2 regions of the Ensifer sp. 4252 genome follow, and region 1 is predicted to be linked to the other one. Evidence: predicted binding sites of a transcription regulator. Region 1 holds the regulator's gene; the other holds the start of a gene.

Region 1 (7,920 bases):
ACCGGCTGGATCAGCCCCTTCTACGAACAGGATTCGATCACGCTTTCGGTCTCGGGCGAACCGGGCACGGACTATTGGGAGTATCTTCGGGATGTCGACACGATCCTGCGCCAGTACGGCTCGCGGCCGCATTGGGGCAAGCTGCATTTTCTCGGCGCCGAGGACGTGACCGCGCTCTATCCACGGTCCGGCGACTTCCGGGCGTTGCGGGCAAAGGTCGATCCGGAGGGACGCTTCCTCAACGATCACCTGCGGCAGTTGTTCGGCTGAGACCAGCTGCCGCAGGTGGGGCTGCTACAAAACAAAAACGCCGCGCATCCCGGTGGACGCGCGGCGTTTTAATGGATCAGACCGCAACTCAGGCCGCCGGGCTATCGCCTTCCGCAGCGACCGCCTTCGGGCCGCCCTTGGACACGCCGACCATGGCCGGGCGCAGGACGCGGTCGCCGATGGTGTAGCCGGCCTGAACGACCTGCAGCACCGTGTTGTTCGGCACGTCGGCATTCGGGATTTCGAACATGGCCTGGTGGAAGTTCGGGTCGAACTTCTGGCCTTCCGGTTCCAGCTTCTTCACGCCATGACGCTCCAGCGCCGACAGCATGGCGCGCTCGGTCATCTCGACGCCTTCGATCAAGGCAGTGAGACCCGCTTCGCCGGCTTCCTTCGCTTCGGCCGGGATGGCATCGAGCGCACGGCGAAGATTGTCGGAGACGGCCAGCATGTCGCGGGCAAAACCTGCAACCGAATAGGACTTGGCATCCTTGACGTCGCGCTCGGTGCGGCGGCGAAGGTTGTCCATCTCGGCGGCGAGCCTCAGATACTTGTCGCGCAGGTCGTTGTTCTCAGCCCTTGCAAGCTCCAGCGGATCGGGCTCGGCAACCGGCGCCGCTTCCACAGCCTCGGGCGTCGCGTTGTCTGCCTCGTCGGTCGCGGCAGCTTCGTGTCCGTGCTTGTTTGTTTCGTCGGTCATGACGTTCTCCGGTGTATCGTCTGTCTTGTCTTTCGCATCCCGGCGCCCGCGCGCAACGATGGCCGCATGGCGTAAAAATGCCCAGTGACTGGATTTGATGCCGATATCGAGGTTTAGGGCCGAAAAATCAAGGGTTCAATGCAGCCTGTGGCCAAAAGCGCCGGATCAACGCGAAAGCCGCGACATCAACTGCGCGGTGTAATCGACCATCGGCACGATGCGCGAATAGTTGAGCCGCGTCGGACCGATGACACCGACGGCGCCGACGATCCGATCTTCACTGTCGCGATAGGGCGCAACGATCAGTGACGAACCGGACAATGAAAACAACTTGTTCTCCGAACCGATGAAGATCCGGACACCGGGGCCGCTCTCTGCGAGATCGAGCAGCTCGATCAGGCTGTCCTTCTTTTCCAGGTCGTCGAAGAGCATGCGCAGGCGGTCGATATCCTCGGTTCCCTCTAGACCCTCGAGCAGGTTTGCACGGCCGCGAACGATCAGCCGCGCCGGCTTTTCATCGCCCTCATTGCCGGACCAGATCGCCAGCCCGCGCTCGACCAGATCCTGGGACAGGGCATCGAGTTCACCTCGAACGGTCTGCTTGACCGTCTCAAGCTGCGAGCGCACCTCGCCGATCGTCTGGCCGGCGAGATGGGCGTTCAGGAAATTCGCCGCTTCCGTCAGTTGCGAGCTCGTCACGCCGGCGGGAAGCTCGATGATGCGGTTTTCGACCTGATCATGCTCACCGACCAGCACGGCGAGCGCCTTGGCGGGCGCCAGCCGGATGAACTCGACATGCTTGAGCACGGGATCGTTCTTGGCCGTGATGACGAGGCCGGCGCCGCGTGACATGCCCGACAGCATCTGGCTCGCCTCTGCCAGCAGCGTATCGACCGGCTGGGCATGATCGCTGCGCCGCACGTGCCGATCGATCGAGGCACGATCCTCGGGAGAGAGGTTGCCGACCTGCATGAAGGCATCGACGAAGAAGCGCAGGCCCGTCTGCGTCGGCAGGCGGCCGGCACTGATATGTGGCGAATAGATCAGCCCCAGATCTTCGAGGTCGCTCATCACATTGCGCACGGAGGCCGGCGACAACGACATCGGCAGCAACCGCGAGAGGTTGCGCGAACCAAGGGGCTCGCCGCTATCCAGATAGGTTTCGACGATGCGACGGAAAATCTCACCGGAACGCTCGTCAAGCGCCGCCGCGATATCGGTCACTCCGGGATTGCGCAGTACCATGTCGCTCCAAGTTCGCAGGCCAATCCTGCCGCCGGAAATATAGTGATCCCGGCGCACGATAGCAAAAGGGAAAAATCGCCCTGATCCCCGGCTATCCACCGGTTCCCTTTGGCTGCGCCATGCTCTAGAAGGCTCACCAGATACGATAGGAGTTTGATGATGCGGCCATCCGGCAGAAAAATCGACCAAATGCGCAAGGTTTCGTTCGAGCGCAATTTCTCCAAGCACGCAGAGGGCTCCTGTCTGGTGCGGTTCGGCGATACGCACGTGCTGTGCACCGCCAGCCTTGAGGAAAAGGTTCCGGCCTGGCTGCGCAACGGCGGCAAGGGTTGGGTGACGGCCGAGTATGGCATGCTGCCGCGCGCCACCGGCGAGCGCATGCGCCGCGAAGCCTCGAGCGGCAAGCAGAGCGGCCGCACGCAGGAGATCCAGCGCCTGATAGGCCGGTCGCTGCGCGCCGTCGTCGACCTGCCCGCACTCGGCGAACGCCAGATCTCAATCGACTGCGACGTCATCCAGGCTGATGGCGGCACGCGCACAGCCTCGATCACCGGCGCCTGGGTGGCGCTGCACGACTGCCTGAAATGGATGGAAGCCCGCAACATGGTGAAGGTCGAGAAGGTCCTGAAGGACCATGTCGCCGCCATTTCCTGTGGTATCTTCGCCAACCAGTCGATCATCGACCTCGACTATCTCGAGGATTCCGCCGCCGAGACCGATGCGAATTTCGTCATGACCGGAACCGGCGGCATCGTCGAGATCCAGGGCACGGCCGAAGGCAAGCCCTTCAGCGAAGAGGAATTCGCAAGCCTGCTCGGACTTGCAAAAACCGGCATTGCCGAGCTCGTCGGGCTGCAGAAGCAGGCGATCGCCGGCTGACGAGAAGGACGGAAACGATGGCCCCGGCGCTGGAAGGCATTCTCGAGACTGCACTTTACGTGGACGATCTCGACGCAGCCGAGGCCTTCTACGGAGGCGTTCTCGGCCTTGAACGGATCGGACGTGTCGGTAACCGGCACGTCTTCTTTCGGTGCGGCCAGAGCGTTCTGTTGATCTTCAATCCGGCCGAGACGATCAAACCGTCACCGCCGGACGCACGGTACCCGGTGCCGCCACACGGCACGGATAGCGGCGGCCATATGTGTTTCCGCCTTGCGAGCGACACGCTCGATGCCTGGAAGGCCAAGCTCGAGGCCGCCGGCATCGCGATCGAAGCGGAAATACGCTGGACGAACGGTGTCCGCTCCTTCTATTTCCGCGACCCGGCCGGAAACAGCCTGGAATGTGCTGAAGCCGCCCTCTGGGACCTTGAATAACCAACACCGGCGGTCCGCCGCTCACTAGACGAGACACCATGCGCAAACTGGACAACAAGACGCTCATCGTCGCCAGCCACAATGCCGGCAAGATCCGCGAGATCCGCGACCTGATCGGCCCGCTCGGCTTCGAGGCGAAGTCGGCAGCCGACCTCAACTTCGTCGAGCCGGATGAAACCGGCACCACCTTCGAAGAGAACGCGACGATCAAGGCGCTTGCCTCGGCCAGGGCCTCGGGCCTGCCGGCGCTCTCTGACGATTCCGGCCTGGCGATCGACGCGCTTGACGGTGCGCCTGGCGTCTACACCGCCAACTGGGCCGAGCGCGAAGACGGCAGCCGCGATTTCGCCATGGCGATGCAGAAGGTCGAGGACGCGCTCAAGGACAAGGGCGCAAGCGCGCCTGAAAAGCGCACCGCCCGTTTCGTCTCCGTGCTCTGCCTCGCTTGGCCGGACGGCCATGTCGAGCTTTTCCGCGGCGAGGTCGAGGGTCATGTCGTGTGGCCGCCGCGCGGCGACCAAGGTTTTGGTTATGATCCGGTCTTTCAGCCGAAGGGTTACGACACCACATTCGGCGAAATGAGTGCAGACGAGAAACACGGGTGGAAGCCGGGCGACGACCAAGCCCTGTCGCACCGTGCCCGCGCCTTCAAGATCTTCGCGGAAACCTGCCTTGGAGCGTGACGCGGAAATGTGCATGCGCTTTTCCGCACCGTCCCCGCTCCAATTTGTTAGAACCGGTCATGACCTTGGATCGATCGGCCCAACGTCATCAAGATCGACCGCATGAGAGACGCAACAATGCAGACGGCCACGCTATCGGCGATCGGTGACGGCATGGATCCCGGTTTCGGGATCTATGTGCACTGGCCGTTCTGCGCGGCCAAATGCCCCTACTGCGACTTCAACAGCCATGTGCGCCACCAGCCGGTCGACCAGCCGCGCTTCGTCGCCGCCTTCCTCAAGGAAATGGCAGACGCGCGCGAGCTTTCCGGCCCGCGCACGGTCACCAGCATCTTCATGGGCGGCGGCACGCCGTCGCTGATGGATCCGGCAACCGTCGACGCGATCCTCTCGGGCATCGCCCGCGAATGGCATGTGCCCGATGGCATCGAGATCACCATGGAGGCCAACCCTTCGAGCGTCGAGGCGACGCGTTTCCACGGCTACCGCGCCGCCGGCGTCAACCGCGTCTCGCTCGGCGTGCAGGCGCTGAACGATCGCGACCTCAAATTTCTCGGCCGACTGCACAATGTCGAGGACGCGCTGAAGGCGATCCGGCTGGCGCGCGACATCTTTCCGCGCATGTCCTTCGATCTGATCTATGCCCGGCCGAACCAGACCGTCGAGGAATGGGAGCGCGAGCTCAAGGAGGCCGTCTCCTATGCCGTCGACCACCTGTCGCTCTACCAGCTGACGATCGAGGAAGGTACGCCCTTCTTCGGCCTGCACAAGGCTGGCAAGCTGATCGTTCCGGACGGTGAACAATCGGCAGTCCTCTACGAGGCGACCCAGGACATCACGGCGTCGATCGGCATGCCCGCCTACGAGGTTTCCAATCATGCCCGCCCAGGTGCCGAAAGCCGGCACAACCTCACCTACTGGCGCTATGGTGACTATGCCGGCATCGGCCCGGGTGCCCATGGCCGCCTCAGCGTCGGCGGCGCCAAGGTGGCAACGGCCACCGAACGCAAGCCGGAGGAATGGCTGCGGCTGGTAGAAACCTACGGCCACGGCATGGTCGAGCGCGAAGTGCTCGATCTGGAGGCCCAGTCGGACGAATTGCTGCTGATGGGCCTGCGGCTGAAGGAAGGCGTCGATCTCGCCCGCTGGCAGACGCTCTCCGGCCGCGATCCCGATCCAGACCGCGAACAGTTCCTGATCGACCACGGCTTTATCGAGCGGCTCGGCAACTCGCGCCTGCGCTGCACGCCCGCCGGCATGCTGATCCTCGACGCCGTCGTCGCCGACCTCGCCTGCTAGAGCCTTTGCAGGCGGGCGGATGCCCCAGCTTGCATCGGCCCAACGGGCCACCATTAATCGCCCGTCTCGCCGGAAAGCGGCGTCGCCCGCATCGACGGGCGCTCCTCGAAGGCATCGAACCAGTCGGTGAGCTTCCTGCGACCACGGAACGACGGCAGGTGGCGGAAGGCCATCCAGGACAAAGTGGTGGCGAGAGCGATGTGGCCGATATCGAGCGGCGCGTCGGCATCGAGCGTCTGCTCCACCCAGTCATAGGTCTGCTCGACCTTTTCAGTGTAGCCGTCGGCCAAGGCCGGATAGCGCAGACCTTCCGGGCGGCGCTCCGTTTCCCAGCGCAGCCCGATCCCCGCCTGCGCCAATCCTTGCGCGACCGCCTGCAATCTCAAGGCGCACCAGCGTGCCTCGCCGCTTTCGGGGATCAGCCTGCGGCCGCCATGCAACGTATCGAAATAGGCGCAGATGACGTCGGAATCGAAGATCGCCTCACCGTCGGGGCGCAAGAGCACCGGCACCTTGCCGAGCGGATTTTCAGCATGAACCTGGTCATTGCGAAGCGTCGGGCTGGTCTCGTGGTGGATCACCTGCAATCGCTCGGCGATGCCGACCTCGTGGGCGAAGACGAGCGCCTTGCGGGCGAAGGGGGAATGGGTCTGATAGTAGAGGATCATCGTGCCTCGCAGTTGTTGGAAGGAAATTATCCGGTCCCGCGAAGATGTATTGCATCGGCAAAGAGAAAGGCGCTCTGTTTCAGAGCGCCCTTTGCAAGTTTGTTTCGTCGTTCAAGATTTGAACGGGTCGCCCTTTTCGACATTGAGGGCGATGCCCCTGGCCACCAGCCGCGCCACTTGAGCCTGCTCGACCTCGCCCAACGCCTTCACCTTGATATAGGCCATGTCGCCCTTACCGCCGCCCTTGGCCAGACGCGGGTCGAGATCGAGCATGTCGGCGCCGCGCCAGAAGCCGAGGGTCACGTGGTCCTTGGCAGCCTTGATCAGGCAGACCGGTCCGCCGGCCTCGTAGATCGGATGGCCCCATTTCACGCTGTCCTTGGTGCCGCCGGCGGCGAGGATGGCACCGTGCAACTCTTTCGCCACGTCAGCCGGAGCACCGGAAAGACCTGCAATGTAGTCGCTGACCGTTTTGCTCATCGCGAAAATTCTCCTTAAGCTTGCGTCTCGTTCTTGAACGGAATCAGGTCGTGCACCCGACGGTCTCTCAGCCACAGACCGGCCCAGGCGATGACGCCGAGATAGAAGCCGAACAGCAAATGGGTGAAGATCGGGCTATCCGCACGCAGATGGGTCGCCATGGCGCCGCCGAGATAACCGGTGAGCAGAATGGCGCCGAGAACCGACGTTCTCGGGATCGCGTAGAGCACGGCGCACAGAAGCGTGAGCACGCCGAGCGTGCGCGCAAGGCCCACGTCGGCAGGATAGCCGAGTACCGCCAAAGTCTCGGTCACCACGTCCAATGGCACGAGCTTGATCGCTCCGTCGAAGGCCAGGAACGCAACAACCAGACCGCTCAACACGCGGCCGAGCATCACCATTTTTCCAGCCGGAGCCGGCATAACAAGAGCAGTATTCATTCGGGGAGGTCTCCTCGTTTCCCGTTATCACAAATCGTTTGTCAGTCTGTCTTCTTCGCCGGCCCGACGATGCCCCAGCGGATGCCGAAGGGATCACGCAGCTGGCCATAGAGATCGCCCCAGAAGGCGACCGCAAGCGGCATCGTCACCTCGGCGCCGGCGGCAACCGCGCGGTCCCACCAGAATTGCGCGTCCTCGACCACCAGATGCAGGACCACGCCTTGGGGTGCGGCATAGGGCATGCCGTGTTCCGGGAAGGGATCGTTGAGCATCAATGCGCCGCCATTGATCGTCAGATGGCAATGCATCAGCCGCTTGCCGTCTTCGGCCAGCATGCGTCCGCCATCGGTTGCGGCAAAGGCACTGACGTAGAAATCGGCCGTCGCGGCCGCATCCTCGACGCAGAGATAGGCAATCGGGCCCGGCATCGGCGGTGGCGCCGCCGCTTGCGAGTCGATCGTCGATTTCGGGTTGAGATCGACGGCGGCCTTGAGGCTGCCGTCCATATAGAACGGCACCGACTCGTGCTGGTGTGCGATCTTCCAGCCAGCGGCCGTGCGTTTCAGTCCAAGGGTCTGGCGGAACCAGACCGATATTTTCCCGGCATCGATCTTCTCGCCGGAAAGCTCTGTCAGCATGCTGACGAAAGCGACATCGCCGCCGACCGAGACATCGAGGTCCTCGAAGCGATAGCCAAGCGGTCCACGCCAGGTGGAAAACCACTGTTCGAGCCCGCCCTCGCCGGCATCGGAAGTCTTCAGCGGCGGCGCCAACGAAAAGAGGACACAATCCGGCGTGCCATGGCCGATGACGCGCTTT
Region 2 (7,920 bases), 440 kb from region 1:
ATCTTCTCAGCGGTCTCTGTCATGGTCTTTGCAATCATCTTTTCCGCGCGGATCGTCGCGCATGCGAAAGGGTGGTATCTGGCGCCTGATCCCGAAATCCGGATCGATTTTCGGAAGGGATCATGCGCAGCTTCAAAGTTTCAGAGCGACCTTGGCGCGTCCAAGAGACGCGCGGCGCTCTAGAAATGACTGGGGCGTCGGAAACGCCGAAATCCCGGACCTTCCGGCGGCCTAGTGCGCGCGGAAAGCCGGGCCAATAATTCGCTGATCGATGGTCAGTCGACGGTGCCGGGTCATGGTGGCCGGTTGTTTAAGGCGTTTTCGGCCTTTTGAAAAGGTCCGCCGCTTCAGCGCGACGGATTTCTTTAGGCGAAGTTGATCCGGCGATCGATATCGCTCAAGGGTGTGACGCCGGAGAGCAGCGCCCTCGCCTCGTCCTCGTCCTTTCGGATCTGCGCTACCAGCGGGTCGAGCCCTTCGAACTTCAGTTCGTCGCGAAGGTGACCGAAGAACGAAACCGAACAGACCTCGCCGTAGAGATCGCTGGAAAAATCGAAGACGAAGGTTTCAAGCAGCGCCTCGCCGTCGCTGTCGACCGTCGGGCGCTGGCCGAAGCTGGCTACACCATCATAGAGCGAGCCGTCAGGCCGGCGGAAGCGCACAGCATAAATGCCGGCTCTAAGTTCGACCTCCGGCGGCAGACGCATATTGGCCGTGGGATAGCCGAGGGTACGTCCGAGCTTCTTGCCGTCGATCACTTCGGCCTCGACCGTGTAGCGATAGCCGAGCAGGCCAGCCGCGTGAGAAACGTCGCCCTGCCCGAGCAGCGACCGGATGAAGCTCGAGGAGATCACCGAGGCGTTCTCGTCGCGGAAAGCGTCGACAAGCGTCACCCCGAAGCCATTTTCGCCGCCCGCCGCCATCAGGAAGGCAGGACCGCCTTCGCGCCCCTTGCCGAAATGGAAATCGAAGCCGGTGACCACATGCGAGGCATGCAGCCAATCCAGAAGGATCCGATGGATGAAATCGGACGCGGAAAGCTCGGAGAAGGTGCGGTCGAACGGGTATTCAATGACCGCACCAAACCCCATGCCTTCAAGGATACGGGCCTTCAGTGGCGCGGGCGTCAGCCGGAAGACCGGCGTGTCCGGTCGAAAGACGGTGCGCGGGTGCGGCTCGAAGGTCAGAACCAGAGCCGGTACGCCGCGCGCCGCGGCTTCTTCCAGCGCTCGCTCCAGCACCGATTGGTGGCCGCGGTGAACACCGTCGAAATTGCCAATGGCGACTACGCCGCCGCGCAGGCGCTCGGGCAGGGGGTCGCGGGTTTCGTTGCGATGAAAAACCGTCATCTCAGTCTTCCCGTCACGCGAGCCTGGGCATCCACCACTTCGGCGAGGCGCCTTCCTTCTTCAGGAAGGCTGTAAGCTTCGCTTCGTCGGTCCGGCTTTCGTTCATGTATTCCTGCGCATGAATACCGGCGCTTATGTAGAGCAGATCGAAACCGGCATCCTGGGCACCCTTGACGTCGGTCGGCATGCCGTCGCCGACAGCGATGACACGCGACAGATCGAGTGGACCGCGAACGGCCTTGGCTTCCGTCAGCGCTGCGCGGTAGATCGAGATATAGGGTTTTCCGGCGATGCGGGCTTCGCCGCCGAGCTCCTCATAGAGCTTGGCGATGGCGCCGGCGCAGGGGATCAGCCGGTGGCCGCGCTCGACCACCAGATCCGGGTTGGCGCAGATAAACGGAATCTTGCGCTTGGCAAGACCGGTCAGTGTCGCGCGGTAATGCTCCGGCGTTTCGGTTTCATCGTCATAGAAGCCGGCGCAGACGACGGTCTCTGCATCTTCCGACGAAACGATCTCGGTGCCGAGCCCTTCGAGCAACGGCAGATCGCGTTCGGCGCCGATGAAGAAGATCTTCTTGTCGGCTGCAGCGATCAAAGTGCGGGTCACATCGCCCGACGTGACGATGCGATCATAGGCTTCATCGGGAACGCCAAGCCCACGGATCTGTACCTTGACGCTCGGGCTCGGCCGGGGCGAATTGGTGATGAGGACAACCGTCAGGCCTGCGGCACGCGCTTCCGCCAGGGCCTCGCAGGCCGACGCAAACGCCTGAACGCCGTTGTGGAGAACCCCCCAGACGTCACAGAGCACGACGTCATAACGCCCTGAGATTTCCCGAAAACTGTTGATCCTTGCGGCCATGCGGGCTTCCTGCAAACTCGGTTTCCGGCTTGCATGGCAAGGAAGGCCCGAGAATACAAGCCTCGGCCCACGAAAAACGCCGCCATTCCCAAGGATTCGACGTTCGACCACGCTAGCACCGAGGCCGAGGCACACAAGGATCGGACATCGGAGGCGAACCACGTCGCAGTCGGTGGGCCACAGGCCCCAAGGCCCGCGATGCCAACCGGATCGGGCCACCAGACCAGGCAAAACCTTCGAGATCGGATTTGCCCAAATTCCGACCGCTTCATGCAATAGGCAGTCGAACGTCCCGACCCGGCCGCCGTTCGTTGCCTGTCATCAGCCGCAAATAACCATGTCGCCTGAAATTTTTTGAACGGCCAATCCTTGACTCGTCCCGGACCCAGCCTTATCTCGGCCTCGCTAGCACTCGACAAAAGGGAGTGCTAACACCCATCCATCGGGTCGACGAGCGATCCGTAGTGTCATTTGATCGAGGGATTAGACTAATGGCAAGCACCAATTTCCGCCCGCTGCACGACCGTGTTGTCGTCCGCCGCGTCGAGTCTGAGGAAAAGACCAAGGGCGGCATCATCATTCCGGACACCGCTAAGGAAAAGCCGCAGGAAGGCGAAATCGTCGCTGTTGGCTCGGGCGCCCGTGACGAAAGCGGCAAGGTTGTCGCTCTCGACGTCAAGGCTGGCGACCGCGTTCTGTTCGGCAAGTGGTCGGGCACCGAAGTCAAGATCAACGGCGAAGACCTTCTCATCATGAAGGAAGCCGACATCATGGGCATCATCGGCTGATCAGCCGTCGCCCCCACCTTTCCATGACAACCAATGGGCAATGAGCCCGGGAGTTTTCTCAAATGGCTGCAAAAGAAATCAAGTTCGGCCGCACCGCGCGCGAAAAGATGCTGCGTGGCGTCGATATCCTCGCTGACGCCGTAAAGGTCACGCTCGGCCCGAAGGGTCGTAACGTCATCATCGACAAGTCCTTCGGCGCTCCGCGCATCACCAAGGACGGCGTATCGGTCGCCAAGGAAATCGAACTCGAAGACAAGTTCGAAAATATGGGCGCCCAGATGGTCCGCGAAGTTGCTTCGAAGACCAACGACATCGCCGGCGACGGCACCACGACTGCAACCGTTCTGGCCCAGGCGATCGTTCGCGAAGGCGCCAAGGCTGTTGCTGCCGGCATGAACCCGATGGACCTGAAGCGCGGTATCGACCTCGCCGTCACCGAAGTCGTCAAGGATCTCCAGGCCAAGGCCAAGAAGATCAACACTTCGGAAGAAGTCGCACAGGTCGGCACGATCTCGGCCAACGGCGAGCGTCAGATCGGCCTCGACATCGCAGAAGCGATGCAGAAGGTCGGCAACGAAGGCGTCATCACGGTTGAAGAAGCCAAGACCGCCGAAACCGAACTCGAAGTCGTCGAAGGCATGCAGTTCGACCGTGGCTACCTCAGCCCCTACTTCGTCACCAACCCGGAAAAGATGGTCGCTGACCTCGACGACGTCTTCGTTCTCCTCCACGAGAAGAAGCTCTCGAACCTCCAGGCCATGCTCCCGGTTCTCGAAGCTGTCGTTCAGACCGGCAAGCCGCTCCTCATCATCGCTGAAGACGTCGAAGGCGAAGCTCTTGCGACCCTCGTCGTCAACAAGCTGCGTGGCGGCCTGAAGATCGCTGCCGTCAAGGCTCCGGGCTTCGGCGATCGCCGCAAGGCCATGCTCGAAGACATCGCCATCCTGACCGGTGGTACCGTGATCTCCGAAGACCTCGGCATCAAGCTCGAAAACGTCACGCTCGACATGCTCGGCCGTGCGAAGAAGGTTTCGATCTCCAAGGAAAACACCACGATCGTCGACGGTGCCGGCCAGAAGAGCGACATCGAAGGCCGCGTTTCCCAGATCAAGGCTCAGATCGAAGAAACCACTTCTGACTACGACCGCGAGAAGCTGCAGGAACGTCTTGCCAAGCTCGCTGGCGGCGTTGCCGTGATCCGCGTTGGCGGCTCGACGGAAGTTGAAGTGAAGGAAAAGAAGGACCGCATCGACGACGCGCTCAACGCGACGCGCGCTGCTGTTCAGGAAGGTATCGTACCGGGCGGCGGCGTTGCCCTGCTGCGTTCTTCCGTCAAGATCACCGTCAAGGGTGTTAACGACGACCAGGAAGCCGGCATCAACATCGTTCGTCGCGCTCTGCAGGCTCCGGCCCGCCAGATCGCTGAGAACGCTGGTGACGAAGCCTCCATCGTTGTCGGCAAGATCCTCGACAAGGACCAGGACAACTTCGGCTACAACGCTCAGACCGGCGAATACGGCGACATGATTGCCATGGGCATCATCGACCCGGTCAAGGTCGTTCGCACCGCCCTTCAGGACGCAGCTTCGGTTGCTGGCCTCCTCGTCACGACGGAAGCCATGATCGCCGAGCTGCCGAAGAAGGACGCTCCGGCAATGCCGGGCGGCATGGGCGGCATGGGCGGCATGGACATGATGTGATAGGGCGCTAGCCCAATCGCAGCATTGTCCATAAAGCTTCGCCCATGCACTAAGAGCGGTTCAGCGCGTCAAGCGCGCTGAACGGGCGGCATGGACATGATGTGATAGGGCGCTAGCCTTATCGCGGACCTGTTCAAGCAGATCCACGGTGATCCATTCGGATCGGAAAGGGCGACCCTCGGGTCGCCCTTTCTTGTTTTTGCGGCAATCCTGCGGTCGCATCTAACGTGCACGTCAAAGCTGTCCGCAGGAAAAATTACCCGGCAACTGCAACGGCACTAAAAAAGCGTTGAAGTCGAAAAAAAACGAACTATAACACCGCCCCAAGTGGACAGAGATTCACGAGAGACTGGATGGTGGGCCTAAAGCGAGCGAAAAATCGCTCAAACTCTTCATATTAACTGTGTGTCCAAGCTCTCTTTGAGAACATCACGCAAAGCATATAAGTATTTAATCGCAAATTAAGCCGGCCTTTCCTGCGAAATCGTTTCGCTTGGCGAGCTACGTCACAGTTTGGTGACCTTCCCGTACAGAAAGACGCAAACGACTTATCGTGCGTGTTCTTCCTCCTATGGGTCGATGGCTGGCGAGGGTTGTATATTGGGGATGGGCCTGCCTGGTCGGAAGACGACCTTCGCCAGGGGCCGTGCTGGGGTAGACCGTGTTTAAGATCACGAGAACAAATACAGTTCCCCTCGGTGTCCCGGGACAGATGCATTCCGGTCTCCCGCATCAGGAATTCCTGGAACAGTTCTGCGCGTCCGAGGGCTGGTCCGGCGATCTGTCTACGGGCTTGTTCCGATTGGGCGAGAAGGCTTCCGCGATCCACGGCCTCAACGAGAGCGAATGCGGTCTGCTCAACTTCGTGCGCTGCTACGACCCCGCCGATCGCAATCACGTACTGGAGCTTTTCGAGCAGGCGGCGACCACTTGCTCGTCCTTCTGCTTCTCGACGACGATCAGCCTTGAGTCCGGCCACAAGCAGCCGGTGTTCTGCATCGGCGAATCCTCGGGCCTCGAGGAGCGCTATTCAGGTACGATCCACGGCATCTTCTTCTTCCCGCGCTTCCTGGTCGAAGGCACAGGAAAGATGCTTCTGCGCCAATAGGCGCATTCCCGGCCTCAGAGCGCTTCCGGTTTAAACAAAGCCGCACAAGCGCTCTAGCTCTTTGTTTTTACACATTTTCCTGATTGAAAACCGCTTCGCACTTTTCCTGGAAATGCTCTCAATGATGTTTGGCCCTGCCCGCTATATCGCGCGGGCCGTGGCGACCTTCAGGCGGCGGCCACCTTGCCGGTAACAAGGGTCGATATCGGTGCCGGCCTGCCGAGCAGATAGCCCTGCGCTTCGTCACAGCCTTCCGCCTGAAGGATATCGAGCTGCTTCTGCGTCTCGACGCCTTCGGCCAGAACAGGAACGGAGAGGCTCTGGCCGAGAGCGAGAATAGCGCGGACGATCGCCTTTGCCTGCGGGCTTGCTTCCACTTCCGACATGAAGCTCTTGTCGAGCTTGATCTTATCGAACGGGAAGGACCGCAGCGTCTCGAGCGACGAATAGCCGGTGCCAAAGTCGTCGATTGCGATGGTGACTCCAAGCTCCTTGATCTGGCGAAGGGTCAGGAGCGCGCGCTCCTTGTCGTCGATGATCGTCGATTCCGTGATTTCGAGTTCCAGCCGCCTCGGGTCAAGCCCGGTTTCGGCGATGACCTCCTCGACCAGGCTGACGATATCGCCATTGGCAAGTTGCACGGGCGAAAGGTTGACGGCGATCTTGTGGGCGCTTTGCCAGCCCGCGGCTTCGCGGCAAGCCTCGCGCAGAACCCATTCGCCGATCGGCAGGATCGCGCCGCATTCTTCCGCAAGCGGAATGAACTCGTTCGGAGGCACGAGGCCACGCTCGGGATGATGCCAGCGCAAAAGCACCTCATAACCGATGACGTGGCCTGACATCACCGACTTCTGGACCTGGTAGTGTAGGGCCAGCTGCTTCTTCTCGATCGCATCCCACAGATCGTTGGCAAGGCTGCGGCGCTGGCGTGCAGCCTCATCCATCGACACTTCGTAGAAGCAGACGCTCTGGTTCAGCGCTGCCTTGGCGCGGTACATCGCAAGGTCGGCATTGTTGATCAGCGTGTCGGCCGTCTCGGCATCCTGCGGATAGATCGCGACACCCATGCTGCCGCCGGACTTCAACTCGAAGTCGCCGAAGCGCATTTCTTCATGCAGGCTCTTCTCGATGCGTCGGAGGAAATCGTTGAGTTCTGACAGTTCCTCGAAGCGCTTGACGGCCGCGAACTCGTCACCACCGAAGCGGGCCACGAATTCGCCCTCCTGCAGCAGCGACTTCATCCGCTGGGCAATCGTCACCAGCACGAAATCGCCGGCGGCATGGCCGTGCAGGTCGTTGACTTCCTTGAACTTGTTGAGGTCGAGGCCGATCACCGCGACCTTGCGCGAGAACCAGGCGGCCGCGTCGAGCTCTTCCTCCAGATAGCTGTTGAACTGCAACCGGTTCGGAAGGCCCGTCAGGCTGTCATGGCGGGCGAGAAACGAGATCTGCTCCTCGCTGTCGAGGCGCTCGGTGATGTCCTCGTAGGTGCTGACCCAGCCGCCGTCGGCAAGGGTGCGATGCTTGGTCAGGATCGAGCGCCCGTTCGGCAGCTTTTCGACGATGTCGCCACCGCCCTTGCCGACCATGTCGACGCGGTGCTTCTGATAGAGTTCTTCCGATTTCGCCCGGGCGATTGCCGGATCGGAATAGGTGCGGGCAAAAACCTCGTCGAGGATCTGGCGGAACGTCAGCCCCTTTCCGGCCAGCGTCTCCGAGAAACCGAAGATCTCGCGGCAGCGCCGGTTGGATAGCAGCAGGCGGTCGCCGCTGTCGAACAGGCAGATACCCTGCGACATGTTTTCGAGCGCGATGTCGAGATTCTTGCTCACTTCGGCGATGCGATCCGCATCGACCTTCTGCTTGGTGATGTCCTTGACGATCTTGATGAAGCCCGCATGGGTGCCATCCTCATGCAGGAACGGGTCAATCACCACATGCGCCCAGAAGCGCGTGCCATCCCTGCGGTAGCGCCAGCCTTCACACTCGAACTTGCCGTTGGCATAGGCTTCGTCGAGCGCCTGTTGCGGTATCCCTGCCCGCTGATCCTCGGGCGAATAGAAGCATGCGAAACTCTTGCCGACGATTTCGTCTGCAGTATAGCCCTTGTTGG

Evidence for each region. The regulator HrcA, encoded in region 1, represses chaperone genes, less so after heat shock. The targets are predictions, from matches to a motif close to GTTAGCACTCNCNNNNNGNGAGTGCTAAC.
Region 2: a site for HrcA is predicted at 2,616-2,644, ahead of groES (co-chaperone GroES). Genes of this name have one in related genera too.

What each region holds. Positions count from the first base shown of each region.
Region 1 covers NZ_JBNDIU010000001.1:1,339,938-1,347,857, forward strand. Annotated here, with positions in the region: gene ABIE33_RS06480 (D-arabinono-1,4-lactone oxidase) at 1-270, shown strand, start outside; gene grpE (nucleotide exchange factor GrpE) at 359-1,075, opposite strand; gene hrcA (heat-inducible transcriptional repressor HrcA) at 1,136-2,215, opposite strand; gene rph (ribonuclease PH) at 2,375-3,094, shown strand; gene ABIE33_RS06500 (VOC family protein) at 3,112-3,531, shown strand; gene rdgB (RdgB/HAM1 family non-canonical purine NTP pyrophosphatase) at 3,570-4,214, shown strand; gene hemW (radical SAM family heme chaperone HemW) at 4,332-5,513, shown strand; gene ABIE33_RS06515 (glutathione S-transferase family protein) at 5,567-6,181, opposite strand; gene ABIE33_RS06520 (DUF1801 domain-containing protein) at 6,293-6,661, opposite strand; gene ABIE33_RS06525 (DoxX family protein) at 6,676-7,101, opposite strand; gene ABIE33_RS06530 (nuclear transport factor 2 family protein) at 7,143-7,920, opposite strand, start outside.
Region 2 covers NZ_JBNDIU010000001.1:903,282-911,201, forward strand. Annotated here, with positions in the region: gene ileS (isoleucine--tRNA ligase) at 1-23, opposite strand, end outside; gene ABIE33_RS04460 (bifunctional riboflavin kinase/FAD synthetase) at 366-1,349, opposite strand; gene ABIE33_RS04465 (TIGR01459 family HAD-type hydrolase) at 1,363-2,211, opposite strand; gene groES (co-chaperone GroES) at 2,703-2,999, shown strand; gene groL (chaperonin GroEL) at 3,062-4,699, shown strand; gene ABIE33_RS04480 (hypothetical protein) at 5,361-5,807, shown strand; gene ABIE33_RS04485 (bifunctional diguanylate cyclase/phosphodiesterase) at 5,975-7,920, opposite strand, start outside.